One region of the Pseudomonas sp. GW821-FHT02A08 genome, then DNA from elsewhere that is predicted to be linked to it. Evidence: riboswitches for the same ligand, from Rfam matches in the RefSeq annotation. Region 1 holds a riboswitch; the other holds the start of a gene.
What was found. A riboswitch is a leader RNA that binds a small molecule or an ion and turns the genes downstream of it on or off. The one in region 1 is predicted to bind cobalamin.
Positions count from the first base shown of each region.

Region 2: linked by a shared signal. The riboswitch ahead of cobO (cob(I)yrinic acid a,c-diamide adenosyltransferase) and the one ahead of cobW (cobalamin biosynthesis protein CobW) in region 1 are both predicted to bind cobalamin.

Region 1 covers NZ_JBWKWD010000003.1:67,055-75,175, forward strand. The annotation lists gene AC07W4_RS03595 (magnesium chelatase ATPase subunit I) at 1-168, opposite strand, end outside; gene cobN (cobaltochelatase subunit CobN) at 334-4,182, opposite strand; gene cobW (cobalamin biosynthesis protein CobW) at 4,186-5,256, opposite strand; cobalamin riboswitch at 5,360-5,572, opposite strand; cobalamin riboswitch at 5,783-6,008, shown strand; gene AC07W4_RS03610 (CbtB domain-containing protein) at 6,130-6,321, shown strand; gene AC07W4_RS03615 (CbtA family protein) at 6,333-7,040, shown strand; gene AC07W4_RS03620 (cobalamin biosynthesis protein) at 7,037-7,450, shown strand; gene cobM (precorrin-4 C(11)-methyltransferase) at 7,534-8,121, shown strand, end outside.
Region 2 covers NZ_JBWKWD010000039.1:24,955-33,075, forward strand. The annotation lists gene cbiB (adenosylcobinamide-phosphate synthase CbiB) at 1-571, opposite strand, end outside; gene bluB (5,6-dimethylbenzimidazole synthase) at 568-1,218, opposite strand; gene AC07W4_RS22815 (cobyrinic acid a,c-diamide synthase CobB) at 1,215-2,615, opposite strand; gene cobO (cob(I)yrinic acid a,c-diamide adenosyltransferase) at 2,612-3,223, opposite strand; cobalamin riboswitch at 3,306-3,538, opposite strand; gene AC07W4_RS22825 (hypothetical protein) at 3,692-4,276, shown strand; gene AC07W4_RS22830 (PQQ-dependent sugar dehydrogenase) at 4,343-5,656, shown strand; gene AC07W4_RS22835 (O-methyltransferase) at 5,763-6,425, opposite strand; gene AC07W4_RS22840 (C40 family peptidase) at 6,444-6,980, opposite strand; gene AC07W4_RS22845 (C40 family peptidase) at 7,146-7,778, opposite strand; gene hda (DnaA regulatory inactivator Hda) at 8,001-8,121, opposite strand, start outside.

The sequences.
Region 1 (8,121 bases):
GGCCAACAGGTCCGCCAGACCGCGGGCCAGGGTTGACTTGGCCATGCCTCGCGGGCCTTCGATCAGTACGCCGCCGATTTTCGGGTCGATGGCGGTCAGGTACAGGGCCAGCTTCAAATCGTCGGCGCCGACCACGGCGGAGAGCGGGAAATGCGGGGTGTCGGTCATTGTTTAATCTCGGTCATGGTCGGTGATGTCTTAGACACTTGTATCCCTGTGGGAGCGGCGGTGCGGCGATCCGACTTGCTCGCGAAAACAATGTCTCATCCAACCTATATGGCGACTGACACGACCTCTTCGCGGGCAAGCCCGCTCCCACAGGGTTTGCGGTGATTAGTTGTCTTCTTCTATATCCAGCAACAGATTCTCCAATGCCTCACGGTACTCGCCGGGCTCTTTCCACATCCCGCGTTTTTGCGCCTCGAGCATGCGCTCGGTCATGTCGCGCAAGGCATGGGGATTGTGTTCACGGACAAAATCCCGGGTGCCTGGGTCGAGCAAATAGGCATCGGCCAGCAACGCGTACTGGTGATCGTCGATCAACTGCGTGGTGGCGTCGAAGGCAAACAGGTTGTCGACCGTCGCGGCCATTTCGAACGCACCTTTGTAGCCGTGACGCTTGACGCCTTCGAGCCACTTCGGGTTGGCCGCCCGGGAGCGGATCACCCGGTTCAGCTCTTCCTTCAGGGTACGAATCTTCGGCAGGTCCGGCTGGCTGTGGTCGCCATGATAGCTGGCCGCTGCCTCGCCTTTCAGACTTTCCACCGCCGCGAGCATGCCGCCCTGAAACTGGTAGTAATCGTTGGAGTCAAGCAAATCGTGCTCGCGGTTATCCTGGTTTTGCAGCACCGCCTGCACCTGGCTCAGGCGCTGGCTGAATTGTTTGCGGGCGGCGGTGCCTTCGTCGGAACCGCCGTAAGCGTAGCCGCCCCAGTTGAGGTAGACCTCGGCCAAGTCCTCGCGGCTCTGCCACAGGCGACCGTCGATGGCGCCCTGCACGCCCGCGCCGTAGGCGCCGGGCTTGGCCCCGAATATCCGCCAGCCGGCCTGACGTCGCGCAGCCTCTTCATCGAGCCCTGACTGCAGCAAGGCTGCACGCTCGGCGCGTACCTTGGCCGCCAACGGGTTGAGGTCGTCCGGCTCATCGAGGTCGGCCACCGCTTGCACCGCCGCGTCGAACAAGCGAATCAGATTGGCAAAGGCATCGCGAAAAAAACCGGACACACGCAAGGTCACGTCGACCCGCGGACGGTCAAGCAGACTCAACGGCAGAATCTCGAAATCATCGACCCGCTGGCTGCCGGTGGCCCACACCGGACGCACGCCCATCAGCGCCATCGCTTGGGCGATGTCATCGCCGCCGGTGCGCATGGTCGCGGTGCCCCACACCGACAGACCGAGCTGGCGCAAATGATCGCCGTGGTCTTGCAGGTGCCGCTCCAGAATCAGGTTGGCCGACTGGAACCCGATGCGCCACGCCGTGGTGGTCGGCAGGTTGCGCACGTCCACCGAATAGAAGTTGCGCCCGGTGGGCAGCACGTCCAGGCGACCACGGCTGGGCGCGCCGCTGGGGCCGGCCGGGACGAAGCGACCGCTGAGGGCGTCGAGCAGACCGCGCATTTCCGCTGGGCCGCAGGCGTCCAGGCGCGGGGCAACTACTTCGCGCAAACCATCGATGATGGCCTGCACTTCATTCCAGCCTGCCCCTTGTGGGAGCGGGCTTGCTCGCGAAAGCGGTGGGTCAATCGACATCAATGTTGAATGCTCGACCGATTCGCGAGCAAGCCCGCTCCCACAAGGGTTATTCAACGCGTCCGAAATCAACTGCGCGGCAAACAGTTCCAGGCGCTCGCGGGTATCGCCCGCCGTACGCCAGGTCTCGTTACTGATAAGCAAAAGTGGTTCGGGACGCGGCCCGGCCCAGGGTTCGGCCAGCGTGCAATCCAGTGGGTCGAAGCCCAGACCGAAAGCCTTGGCCAGGGCCCGCAGCAGACTCGACTGCGCGCCCCGCCCATCGCCCCGTGGAATGCGCAACAACGCCAGCAAGGTATCGATGCGCAAGCGCCCGGCGGGCGATTCGCCGAATACATGCAGACCATCGCGGATCTGCGACTCTTTCAAGTCGCACAGGTAAGTGTCGAGCCGCGGCAACCAGATCGCCGCGTCGGCATCGCTGTCGAGCTGTTCGTCCAGTTGCAGTTCACGGTCGATGTGGGTGTCACGCACCAGTTGCAGGATGTCGCGCTGCAACTCTCGGGCACGACGCGGATCCAGCAGTTGCGCCTCGTAATACTCGTCGGCCAACAGTTCGAGGTTGCGCAGCGGGCCGTAGGTTTCGGCGCGGGTCAGCGGTGGCATCAGGTGATCGATGATCACCGCCTGGGTGCGCCGCTTGGCCTGGGCGCCCTCGCCCGGGTCGTTGACGATGAACGGATAGATGTTCGGCAGCGGCCCGAGCAAAGCATCTGGCCAGCAGTGTTCCGAAAGCCCGACACCTTTGCCCGGCAGCCATTCGAGGTTGCCGTGTTTGCCGACGTGGATCACGCCGTGGGCGCCGTAGGTGTTGCGCAGCCAGAAGTAGAACGCCAGGTAGCCGTGGGGCGGCACCAGGTCCGGGTCGTGATACACCGCGCTCGGGTCGACCTGATAACCCCGGGCCGGCTGAATGCCGACGAAGATCAGGCCAAAACGCAGGCCGGCGATCATCATCCGCCCGCTGCGACACATCGGGTCGCTCTGCGGTGCGCCCCAACGTTCAAGCACCGCCGTGCGGTTGGCTTCGGGCAGGGCATTGAACATCGCCAGATAGTCATCCATCCCCAGGCTTTGCTGGCACGGACGCAGGTCGAGGGTCTCGAGGTCGTTGCTGACGCCGCCCAGCAACTGCTGGATCAGCGCGGTGCCGCTGTCCGGCAACTCGGCCGGTAATGGATAACCTTCGGCATGCAGTGCCCGCAGGATATTCAGCGCGGTTGCCGGGGTATCCAGGCCGACGCCGTTACCGATGCGACCGTCGCGGGTCGGGTAATTGGCGAGAATCAACGCAATGCGTTTATCAGCATTGGGTACCCGCGCCAGATCGACCCATCGCCGCGCCAGTTCGGCCACGAAATCCATGCGCTCCGTTTGCGGCCGGTAACACACCACATCCGACTGACTGCGCTCACTGCGCCACGCCAGGTCCTTGAAACTGATCGGGCGGCTGATGATGCGTCCGTCCAGTTCAGGCAAGGCTATGTGCATCGCCAGGTCACGGGGGCCAAGCCCCTGTTCGCTGGCGCGCCAACCGGGCTCGTTGTCTTGGGCGCAAATCGCCTGGATCACCGGAATATTGCGGCGAAACGGGCGCAGATGGGGTGCTTCCGGACTGGATTGGGCGAAGCCGGTGGTGTTCAAAATCACCGAGACGTTGGCCTCGTCCAGCCAGTCCTCGACCACGCAAAGACAACCGGGTTCTTTCAGGCTGGCCAGCGCAATCGGCAATGGATTCAACCCCGCCGCCTGCAATCGTTGGCAAAAAACATCAATGAACGCGGTGTTCGCCGCCTGCAAATGCGAGCGGTAGAACAGCACCGCCGCCACCGGTTGATCGGCGTGCCAGTCGGCCTGCCAGTCGCTCAGCGCGGCGGAGTGTTTGTGCGGATGGTAAACCGCCGTGCGCGGCAGGGTTTGCGGCTCGCCCCAAGTGTAATCACGGACCAGCCAGCGGTTAGCCAGGCAGCGGAAGAAATCGAGGGCGTTGCCCATGCCACCCTGGCGCAGAAACTGCCAGAGCCGGTCGCGATCCTCGGCACCGACGGTGCTCAGGTCGCTGAGCTCCGGGTCCGGGCGATCATCGCCCGGCACCAGAATCACCTGCACGCCGCGCTGCGACAGCTCCACCAGGCGCTCGATGCCGTAACGCCAATAGGCGATGCCGCCGTGCAGCGAAATCAGGATCACCCTGGCGTGACGCAGCACTTCATCGACGTACAAATCGACCGAGGCATGGTTCTGCACCTGCATCGGGTTGGCCAGGCGCACGCTCGGGTAATCGTCGGGCAATTGCTGCGCCGCTTCGGCAAGCAGCGCCAGGCTGGAATCGCCGCTGCACAGGACCACCAGCTCGGCGGGGGTTTGTCCAAGGTCGGCAATGTTGTCTTCCGACACGAAACCGCCGGGCTGGGTCCTGAGCAGGTGCATGGTTTACACGCTGAGCGCGGCGCGCAATTGCGCTTCGAGAACAGTGGCGTCCAGTTCCTGGCCGATCAGCACCAGGCGGGTTACGCGTGCTTCTTCGGCGCCCCACTGGCGGTCGAAGTGCTTATCAAAACGCGTGCCCACGCCCTGGATCAGCAAGCGCATCGGTTTGTTCGGGATTGCCGCAAAACCCTTGACCCGCAGGATGCCGTGCTGGACCACCAATTGGGTCAGCGCATCCAGCAGCAGGCTTTCGTCGGCTTGCGGCAGTTCGATGGAGATCGAATCGAAGGCATCGTGATCGTGGTCATCATGATCGTCGTCGCCATCGTGGTGATGGTCGTGGTGGCTGTGACGGCTGTCGATGTGCTCTTCGGAGCCTGCACCCAGGCCGATCAGCACGTCCAGCGGCAGGCGACCGCTACTGGCTTCGACGATTTTCACCGCTGGCGGCAATTCCTCGGCGACTTCCAGGCGTACACGGGCCAGGTCCGCCGGGTTGATCAGGTCGGTTTTGTTGAGAATCACCAGGTCGGCGCTGGCCAGTTGGTCGGCGAACAGTTCGTGCAGTGGCGATTCGTGGTCCAGGTTCGGGTCGAGCTTGCGTTGGGCGTCGACTTGATCCGGGAACGCGGCAAAGGTGCCGGCGGCCACGGCCGGGCTGTCGACCACGGTGATCACCGCGTCCACCGTGCAGGCGCTGCGGATTTCCGGCCACTGGAAGGCTTGCACCAGCGGCTTGGGCAGGGCCAGACCGGAGGTTTCGATCAGAATGTGGTCCAGATCGCCGCGACGGGCCACCAGTTCGCGCATCACCGGGAAGAATTCTTCCTGGACAGTGCAGCACAGGCAGCCGTTGGCCAGCTCATAGACACGGCCGTTGGCTTCTTCTTCGGTGCAACCGATGGAGCACTGCTTGAGGATTTCGCCGTCGATGCCCAACTCGCCGAATTCGTTGACGATCACCGCGATGCGGCGCCCCTGGGCGTTGTCGAGCATGTGCCGCAGCAGCGTGGTCTTGCCCGAGCCGAGAAAGCCGGTGACGATGGTGACGGGGAGTTTGGCCAGTGTTTTCATCGGATGCCCTATGGCTTAGGTGGCGGGCATGCGGGACGACGACCGGCAACGCGGGGTCGCGTGCCTGAAGAGTTCGCCACCGGATCACCCCGCCCGGTTGAAAGTGAGAATCTGTAACGAGGCAGGTCTCCTGGCTGACGGTGTGCCGGCCTTGAGCCTGGCATTCGCTGCGCCTTCCCGCCGGCCTCATGGATTGAGCCTGCAGTGGCGTGGCAACGAACATCACCGTTCACAGTTGCGGGGGCAGCCGCGGCATCGACCGCGTTCCCTTCTTAGCTTCGGCAAATACCGAAGAACCTCGAGAGCGCAAGGCTACGCATGGTCTTGGGGCGGGTCAATGTTCACGTGACTTCTGCGGTGTGCCCTTCGCGAGCAAGTCGGATCGCCGCACCGCCGCTCCCACATTTGATCGGGTTCTTGCAGGGGAAAAGGGTCAAGTGTGGGAGCGGGCTTGCTCGCGAAGAAAGCGACTCGGTTTCGAGTTGAGAACCCTTGCCAATTGACGCCCAACCCCCGCCCATGCTCTCCTACACACCTTGTTACGGGTGCCCTTCACAGGGTGAAACGGGAAACCGGTGAATCATGTGCTTTACTCTTAAGCCATGTCAGTCCGGTGCTGCCCCCGCAACGGTAAGCGAGCGAAGCGTCAGATCCACTGTGCCCCCAAGGCATGGGAAGGTGATGTTTTCAGGTTCAGGCCCAAGCCTTTGCCCCTCGTGAGCCCGGAGACCGGCCCGCAACACAAAGTGACCAGTACGATCACTGAACCAACAAACCCGCGGTGGGCGGGCGCTGTTTGAACCTCTGCGCGCCTGGTCGTGCGGGGGTTTGCATGCGCTCTTATTCCCCGCTGACAGACCAGAGGGATACGCCATGTCGATCATCAGCAGCGCCGAACACACATCCGCGAGCACCACCTCAACCCTGACCCAACGTCTGACCGCCGCCGTCTGCGCGTCGATTCTGGGCGCAAGCCTTGTGTATTTCGCCGGTTTCTCGCACATCGAAGCGGTGCACAACGCCGCCCACGATACCCGCCACAGCTCCGCGTTCCCGTGCCATTGAGAGCTGTCGACATGATCAAGCGTATTGCGCAAACCGCAGGTTTCACCGGGCTGCTGGCCGCCCTGTTGCTGACCCTGCTGCAAAGCTTCTGGGTCGCACCGCTGATTTTGCAGGCCGAGACCTACGAAAAATCCGAACCGGCCGCTGTTGAAATGCATGAGCACGCCGACGGTGCGATGGCTGCCCACACTCACGATGCACAAGCCTGGGAGCCGGAAGACGGCTGGCAGCGCGTGCTGTCCACCACCGGCGGCAACCTGGTGGTAGCTGTCGGTTTCGCCCTGATGCTGGCCGGCCTGTACACCTTGCGTGCGCCAACCAAAACCTCCCAGGGCCTGCTCTGGGGCCTGGCCGGTTACGCGACCTTCGTGCTCGCGCCGACCCTCGGCCTGCCACCTGAATTGCCCGGCACTGCCGCCGCCGACCTGGCACAACGGCAACTGTGGTGGATCGGTACCGCCGCCTCCACCGCCGTCGGTATCTCGCTGTTCGTGTTCAGCCGTCACTGGCTGATGAAAGTCCTCGGTGTGGCGATCCTTGCCGTTCCCCATGTGATTGGCGCGCCGCAACCGCAAGTGCATTCGATGCTTGCTCCAGAGGCGTTGGAAACCCAGTTCAAAATCGCTTCGCATCTGACCAACGTGGCGTTCTGGCTGGCCCTGGGCCTTATCAGCGCCTGGTTGTTCCGTCGCAAAAGCGATGGCCAATACCACGCATGACTGACGTCAGCACAGCGCCGACCCTGGTGGTCGGCCTGGGCTGCCAACGGGGCTGCCCCGTCAGCACGTTGCTCGCGCTGCTCGATCAGGCGTTGGAGGCGCACCAGATTGCTCGTCATGAAATCAAGGCGCTGGCCAGCATCGATTCGAAGCGCGACGAACCTGCACTGATCGAACTGGCTCAGCAGCTTGGACTGGAATTGAAGTATTTCAGCAGTGAACAACTGGCCGCTTATGAGCCGCAACTCAGCCATCAATCGCAAATAGCGTTTGAACGCACCGGTTGCTACGGCGTGGCGGAAAGCGCCGCACTGGCCCTGGCGGAACAACTGGCCCAGGGCCCGGCAAAACTGCTGATTCCACGACAAAAATACGCTCAGGCAACCCTGGCATTGGCCGGCGCTGCGTAAAAAACCGATAATCCCCGCCTTTGATCATGAACATTCTTCATCTGAAGCCCTGTTCAGCCTCTATTTCCCCACAGGAACCGACCATGACCGTCTACTTCATTGGCGCAGGTCCCGGCGACCCCGAACTGATTACCGTCAAGGGCCAGCGGCTGATTCGCAGCTGCCCGGTGATCATTTATGCCGGCTCCCTGGTACCGGCCGCCGTACTGGAAGGTCACTGTGCCGAACAAGTGGTCAACAGCGCCGAACTGCACCTGGAACAGATCATCGACCTGATCAAGAGCGCCCACGCCAAAGGCCAGGATGTGGCCCGGGTGCACTCCGGCGATCCGAGCCTGTATGGCGCCATTGGCGAGCAGATTCGCTATCTGCGTGAGCTTGGCATTGCATTCGAAATCGTCCCTGGCGTGACCGCTACAGCCGCTTGTGCGGCGCTCTTGGGCGCGGAGCTGACCCTGCCGGACATTTCGCAGAGCGTGATCCTGACCCGCTACGCCGACAAGACCGCCATGCCTCCCGGAGAGGAGTTCTCCAGCCTGGCGCAACACGGCGCGACCATGGCGATTCATTTGGGGGTCAATCACCTGGCGAAGATCGTTGAGGAACTGCTGCCCCATTACGGCGCCGATTGCCCGATTGCAGTGGTTCACCGCGCAAGCTGGCCGGATCAG
Region 2 (8,121 bases), on a different contig from region 1:
CCGCCGCCCAACCGAACCGTTCGAAGCGTTCATTGCGATAACCCCACATCGCATCCAGCGTATTGCTCAGGCGGTAGAGCACCACGCCCGGCGCGCCGGCCACGGCAAACCAGAACAACGCCGCGAACACCGCGTCGCTACCGTTCTCCAGCACCGACTCGGTAGCGGCCCGGGCGACTTCGGTTTCATCCAGATCACTGGTTTTACGGCTGACCAGAAAACTCACCCGTTTGCGTGCTTCATCAAGATCGCCGCCGCGCAGGGCCTTGGCCACAGGCGTGACGTGCTCACCGAGGCTGCGCATGCCGAGGGCGCAATAGAGGGCGAGAATCTCGACGATCCAGCCGACATAAGGCGCCCAGGAGAATGCCGTGGCCAACAGCGTCAGCGGCAACACGGCGATCACCCACGCGGTGACGCCATGACTGCGCCAGCCGCGACCGCCGCCGTTGAAACGTTGCTCGATGCGCTCGGCAAAACGACCGAACGCCACCAGCGGATGCCAGCGTTTGGGTTCACCCAGCAGCGCATCCAGCGCAACCGCGGCGACACTCAACAACGCCACACTCATTGACTCACTCCCCAATAGTTTTCATACAGCAATTCATGCAGCGCACGCGCCTGTGCCCAGCCTTCGAGCACCAGCATCGGCGCCGGATAGAACGCCTTCACCGGTCCCAGGCACAGCACGGCCAGCGGCTTGGCACCGGGCGGCAACCTCAACAGGTCCGCCAGTGCCTGGGGTTCGAACAGCGACACCCAACCCATCCCCAGCCCTTCGGCTCGGGACGCCAACCACAGGTTCTGGATCGCGCAGGACAACGAAGCCATGTCCATTTCCGGCAAGGTGCGGCGACCAAAGATATGCTGCTCGCGGTCGTCCATCAGTGCGGCGACCAGCACCTCGGCGCAATCGTTGATACCTTCGACCTTGAGCTTCATGAACTCATCGCTGCGCTCACCCAGGGCTTCGGCGGTGCGGATGCGCTCTTCTTCCACCAGGGCCTGGATTTGCCCGCGCAAGGCGCGATCGCTGATTCGGATAAAGCGCCAAGGCTGCATCAGGCCGACACTGGGGGCCTGGTGTGCGGCCTCGAGCAGGCGCCGCAGCAATTCGGGCTCGACGGTGCCGCCGCTGAAGTGGCGCATGTCGCGGCGCTCGGCGATGGCGCGGTAGACCGCTGCGCGTTCGGCTTCGGAGAATGCGTTGTCGGTCATGGCCTCTTCGCGAGCAAGCCCGCTCCCACCAGGGATTGCATTTCTACAGGCATTACACCGCCCACTGTGGGAGCTGGCTTGCCAGCGATGGCGGTTTCAAGGCCGGGCGCAAACAGTGCGGCAACTGCTTGCGGATTGGACGGAAAATAAAAGTGCACATAAGAGGCAGTCATCCGCCCCTCACGGTAGACCGCCTCCGCTCCGCGCCCGCCGTTAGGGCTCAAGCCACGGGCAATCGGCGCCAGTTCAGTGGTGGTCAGCGAATGGTGATAGGTGTGCCCGCGCAGCGAGCCTTCCGGCAATTCCACCGCTTGCAACGCCAGCGCTGCCAGTCGCTTTTGCATGACCGCATCACCGGCCAGCAAGCCAACCAGTTCGGCGCGAGTGCCCTCGACGTCGGTCAGGGAGTCGAGCAGATACAGCATGCCGCCACACTCGGCGAGCAAGGGTTTGCCCGCCCGGTGGTGGGCGCGGATCGCGTCGAGCATCGCGGTGTTTTGCGCCAGCGCAACATGGTGCAGTTCCGGGTAACCGCCCGGCAGATACAGGCTGTCCGCTTCCGGCAACCCTCGGTCGCGGATCGGCGAGAAGAACGACAGTTCGGCGCCCATCGCCCGCAGCAGATCCAGGCTCGCGCCGTAGGTGAACGCAAAGGCTTCATCGCGGGCGACGGCAATGCGCACGCCGGCCAGCAGCGGTTCGGCCGCGATGACATCAGGGGCGGCGAACTCGACCGCCGGCGGCAGCGCGACCTCGCAACTGCTTGCCAGGGCATCGGCTGCCGCATCCAGGCGCAAGTCGAGATCGTTCAACTCACTGGCCTGCACCAGCCCCAGGTGCCGGCTCGGCAACTCGATCCCGGTTTCCCGGGACAGCGCGCCGTACCAGCGCAAGCCTTCAGTCAGGCTACCCTCGAGCAGTTGCGCGTGGCGCAGCGTACCGACACGATTGGCCAGCACGCCGGCGAACGGCAAGTCCGGCTGATAACGCGCCAACCCCAGGGCCAATGCGCCAAAGGTCTGGGCCATGGCCGTGCCATCGATCACCCCCAGCACCGGCACACCGAAATGCCGCGCCAGGTCGGCACTCGATGGCGTGCCGTCGAACAACCCCATGACGCCTTCGATCAGGATCAGGTCGGCTTCAGCGGCGGCTTCCCACAACAACCGGCGACTTTCCTGCTCGCCGACCATCCACATGTCCAGTTGATACACCGGCGCACCGCTGGCGCGTTCGAGGATCATCGGGTCGAGAAAGTCGGGGCCGCACTTGAACACACGGACCTTGCGCCCCTGATTGCGATGCAATCGGGCCAGTGCCGCGGTGACGGTGGTCTTGCCCTGGCCGGAAGCTGGCGCGGCAATCAGTACCGCCGGGCAATGACGAGGCTGGTTCACAGTTCGACGCCTTTCTGCGCTTTGATCCCGGCCTGGAAGGCGTGTTTGATCACGCCCATCTCGGTGACGGTGTCGGCCATCTCGATCATTTCCGGCTTGGCGGCACGACCGGTGACCACCACGTGTTGCATCGGTGGCCGGGCCTGCAAGTCGCTGAGCACTTGATCGAGATCGAGGTAGCCGTGCTTGAGGGCGATATTGAGCTCATCCAGCACCACCAGGCCGATGGAAGGATCGCGCAGCAGTTCCCGGGACACCGCCCAGGCGGCTTCGGCGGCGGCGATGTCGCGCTGGCGGTCCTGGGTTTCCCAGGTAAAGCCTTCGCCCATCACATGAAAACGCACCTGCTCGGGAAAGCGTCGGAAGAACAACTCTTCGCCCGTGCTGTTGCGGCCCTTGATGAACTGCACCACGCCACATTGCATGCCGTGCCCCATGGCGCGGGCAAGCATGCCGAAGGCCGAGCTGCTCTTGCCCTTGCCGTTGCCGGTCAGCACCAGCAGCAGGCCACACTCGTTCGGGGAATTGGCGATGCGCTCGTCGATCACGGCTTTTTTGCGCTGCATGCGCGCCAGGTGGCGTTCGTCACGATCAGGGGTATCAGTCATGGGGGAGCTCTCCGTTGAGGCTGGAATAACGGCGGGCAGGCACAACAATAGAAGGCAAAAAGCCTGGCATCGCCCACCGTGATGCCGCTGGATGAATCAGGCCGGTCTCCGGGCTCATGAGTGGCGCGGGGCCAGACCGTGCGCCTTCCCGCATCGAATCGACACAGTGGCATCACACACAGTTTTCACTCATTTACCGTTGCGGGGGCAGCGCCGGAATTGCGGGCCTTCGACCAACAGAAGGACTCACTCACCGGCTTCCCTGTTTCACTCTGTCGACCCAAGTCACAGAGCACCTGAAACAAGCCGCGAAGGTTAGAGGGTTGGGGGTGGAGCGTCAATTAAAGCCGGGAGGCCAACGACCGAATAACTGCCATCAATCAATAAACTGACGTCAATCTTGTGCCACGCTCTCAGCGGTGATATCAAAGAGCCACAACCCCACAACACAACAACAAGGGTGAGCCCATGCAAGGCATGATCATCAGCAATCCAAAGCTGGAATTCCTGCGCCCGGTGCTCGAACACTGGTTCGAATGCATCGACCGTTACAACGCCGTCCGCGGCGATGGCGACACACCGTACTGGCACGACGAAAAGGCCAATCTCGGACTGCTGTCCGCCGCCGCCTGGATGGCCGAGATGGTCACGCTGCAACAGACGCCCACCCGCAAGCAGACCGAAGAAGGCGAACGCAACAGCCGCGCCGACCTGCTCCTGGCTTCGTCCGAAACCCGCGCCTACATCCAGACCAGCCAGCGCTGGCCACGGGTCAACAGCCTCAACCTGACCCAGGCCCTGCTCGACATCGCCAGCGATGCAAAGCGCCTGAGCCACGCCAGCGACCTGAAACTCGGCTGCCTGTTCGTCGCCCCGCAAAAAGCCCAGCAGGGCGCCACACCGGAAGAACTCCAGGACATGGTCGACGACCTGCAAAAGGAACACACCTGCGCTGTCGCCTGGTATTTCCCTTATGCCTACCGCAAGTTGCGCAACGAAGCCGGCAACTATCACCCCGGCGTTGCGGTGCTGTTCAAGGAAGCCCGCGGCTAAGGGTTGAACCATCGCACGACAACCCTTCTCTATGATTAGAACAAGGCATTCATAGGGAAGACCAGCATGCGCACGCCCCCGCTCGTTCTCGTTATCGCGCTCAGCGGAGGGCTCGCCGCTTGTGGCGAGACCTCCCGCCTGCAAGTCTCCGACGGTACCGGCCCGTCACCCCGACTACCAGAACCCAACAAGACACTGGTTCCGACCGTGAACATTGCACCCGCCATTGGCTGGCCGGAGGGTGCAAAGCCCATCGCCGCCAATGGCACCCAAGTGGCCGCTTTTGCCGAACACCTGGATCACCCGCGCTGGCTTTATGTGCTGCCCAATGGCGATGTGCTGGTGGCGGAAACCGCCGCACCACCCAAACCCGAAGACGGTAATGGCATTCGCGGTTGGGTCATGAAGAAAGTCATGGGGCGTGCCGGCTCTGCCGTGCCCAGCCCGAACCGCATCACGTTGCTACGGGACAAGGATCACGACGGCATCGCGGAAACCCGAACCGTGTTTCTGCAAAACCTCAACTCGCCGTTTGGCATGACACTGGTCGGCAAAAATCTGTACGTTGCCAATACTGATCGCTTGTTGCGATTCCACTATGAAACCGGCGACACGGCGATCAAGTCGCAACCCGTCAAAGTGGTCGATTTGCCCGGCGGACCGCTGAACCACCACTGGACCAAAAACGTCATCGCCAGCAAGGACGGCAGCAAGCTCTACGTCACCGTGGGTTCCAACAGCAACGTCGCCGAACACGGCATGGACAAGGAAGAAGGTCGCGCAGCGATCTGGGAAGTGGATCGTGCCACCGGCCAGCACCGTATCTTCGCCTCCGGCCTGCGCAACCCCAACGGCATGGCCTGGGAACCGCACAGTGGCGCGCTGTGGACTGCGGTCAACGAGCGGGATGAAATCGGCAGTGACCTGGTGCCGGACTACATCACTTCGGTGAAAGACGGCGCTTTTTATGGCTGGCCGTACAGTTACTACGGTCAGCATGTGGATATTCGCGTCGAGCCGCAAAACCCCGACCTGGTGGCCAAGGCCATCGCCCCGGACTACGCCGTCGGCCCGCACACGGCATCACTGGGCCTGACCTTCGCCGAAAACAGCAAGCTGCCGGCGCCTTTCACTCAAGGGGCATTCATCGGTCAGCACGGCTCATGGAACCGCAAACCCCACAGTGGCTACAAAGTGATTTTCGTGCCGTTCAGCGCAGGCAAACCGGTGGGAAAACCGGTTGACGTGCTCACCGGCTTCCTCAACGACAAGGAACAGGCCATGGGCCGCCCGGTGGGCGTGGTGATCGACCGGCAGGGTGACCTGTTGGTGGCTGATGATGTGGGGAACAAGGTGTGGCGGGTGTCGGCAGGAAAATAGGTCACCTAACCTGTGGGAGCGGGCTTGCTCGCGAATGCGCAATGTCAGACGCCACATCCGTTGACCGATACACCGCCTTCGCGAGCAAGCCCGCTCCCACAGGGTTCTAGCGTTTGCGACAGAGAGTGAGCCCGTCACCCAACGGCAACAACGACAAATCCACCCGCACATCGTCCTTCAATGCCCGATTGAGCGCCTGGATCGCCCGGGTGTCCGCACTCTCGGGGCTGGCCTCGAGCACGCGCCCGCTCCACAGGGTGTTATCGAACACCGCCAGCCCACCAACCCGCAGCAAACGCAGGGCGTGCTCCAGATAAGCCGGGTAGTTGGCCTTGTCGGCATCAATGAACACCAGGTCGAACTGCTCGGCCTGTCCTTGCCGCTCAAGCCCGGCGAGGGTTTCCAGCGCCGGGGCCAGTCGCAGGTCGATCCGCCCGGCGAGCCCCGCTTCCTGCCAGTAGCCCCGTGCGATGGCGTTGTAGTCACCGGGGATGTCACAGCAAATCAGCGAACCGTCAGCGGGCAACGCCGCCGCCATGCACAGCGCGCTATAACCGGTAAAGGTGCCGACTTCGAGCAAGCGCCTGGCCCCCGTCAGCTTCACCAGCAGGGCAAGAAACTGCCCCTGCTCAGGCGCCACCTGCCAGCGAGCCATCGGCAGCGCCTGGGTCTCATCGCGCAAGCGCTTGAGCAAGGGTGTTTCACGCAGGGAAACATCGAGAAGGTATTGGTACAGGTTGTCGTCGAGATTAAGCGTGCGAGCAGTCATGACCGGCAGCTCCGAACGTTACGGGTTGCGCGCCAGATGTTCAGGCTGCAGAACACGCTTGGCGCTCAGGTAAGCTTTTTGCCAATACGCCTTGGACAGGCTGTCGAGCTTCACAGTGCCGCCGGTGGCCGGCGCGTGGACGAAACGCCCTTCTCCCACGTAGATGCCGGCGTGACTGACCTGGGAACCGCCATTGGTGGCGAAGAAAAGCAGGTCGCCGGTCTGCAGGCCTTCCTTGCCCACATTCGCCGCTTGCATGGAGATCATCTCGCGAGTGGTGCGCGGCAGGGCAATACCGGCGACATCGCGGTACACGTAGGCGATCAGGCCGCTGCAATCAAACCCGGAATCCGGCGTATTGCCACCCCAGCGATAAGGCGTGCCCACCAGCCCGAGCGCGCGAAACAGCACGTCTTCCGCTTCGGGCGAAAACGCTTGTGAGGAACCAAATACGATGGGAGCGCGAACCACCGGCGCAGGAGGCGGTGTGCGGCTGGCGCAGGCACTGAGCAGTGCTGCGAAGAACATGATTGCGAGGCGGGCCGACGTCGTCATAAGCAGAACATCCTGATCTGGCTGCGGCTTTTTCCGCGGGGAGCGCAGAAAAGAAAACCGCCTGCGCAGGACGCAGGCGGTTTGCCATCATTTGTAGATCAAGATTCTAGCGGCTACACGACAAACTTCAAGTAAGACTTTAAGTTCGCCTTACAAAATGTCCGCTTATTTACGTGCAGTGACGATTGGCGACGCGTTAGGTGCCATTGCCAGGGCGCGCTTGGCTTCGATGAAGGTCTTGCTCCAGTAGCTGTCACCCAGGCTATCGATGCGCACACCACCGCTGCGGCGGCTGCTGGAGTGGATGAACTGATTGTCACCCAGGTAGATCCCGGCGTGACTGACGCGACCACGACGACCGTTGGTGGCAAAGAACAGCAGGTCGCCCGGCTCAAGCTTGCTGCGCGAGACCAGCGGAGCGTCCACGTTGATCATTTCGCGGGTGGAACGTGGCAGGTTCATGCCCGCTTCTTCGCGGAACAGGTAACCGATGAAACCACTGCAATCGAAGCCGGCTTCAGAAGTACCGCCGAAACGGTAACGGGTACCGATCAGGGACATGCCACGTTCGAGGATGCTGTCGGCCAGGACCGGAAGCTGGTAGGACTTGCCGCCAGCGAAGTCTGCGAGTTCTTTTTCGGTAGCCAGTTCTTCTTGAAAGAGAGCCGAAGACTGGGCAGTAACGGAGTTTTGAACCTGCTGTTGCGGAGCTTGCCGGGCCACTGGAGTGTGGGCGGCGCAACCGAACAACAGGGTAACGAGTGCGAGAGGCACGAGGGGTGCGAAGCGATTTAGCATGGGCACGACCGTGGCTGAAAGTTGTAAAGAAGCCGAGACTATGCCCGCTATCAACCTCATTTGCAAATTCAATCGATCTTTTTGTGACTTATCCGTTTCTCGTTTACATCTAAGCGCTTAAGCCCATTTTAAACATGCACGCGGCCTGCAACCTTGCAGGAAAGCGGGATTTCTGGCGCCTGAAAGATGCCGAACCGGCTAAAAGCCCCGGTTGTAGCGGGTTTACCAGCCGAGGGTTTCTTTCAAAAACGGGATTGTCAGCTTGCGCTGAGCCTGGAGGGAAGCCTGATCGAGACGCTCGAGCAGTTCGAAAAGCGCACTCATGCTGCGGGTACCGCGAGTC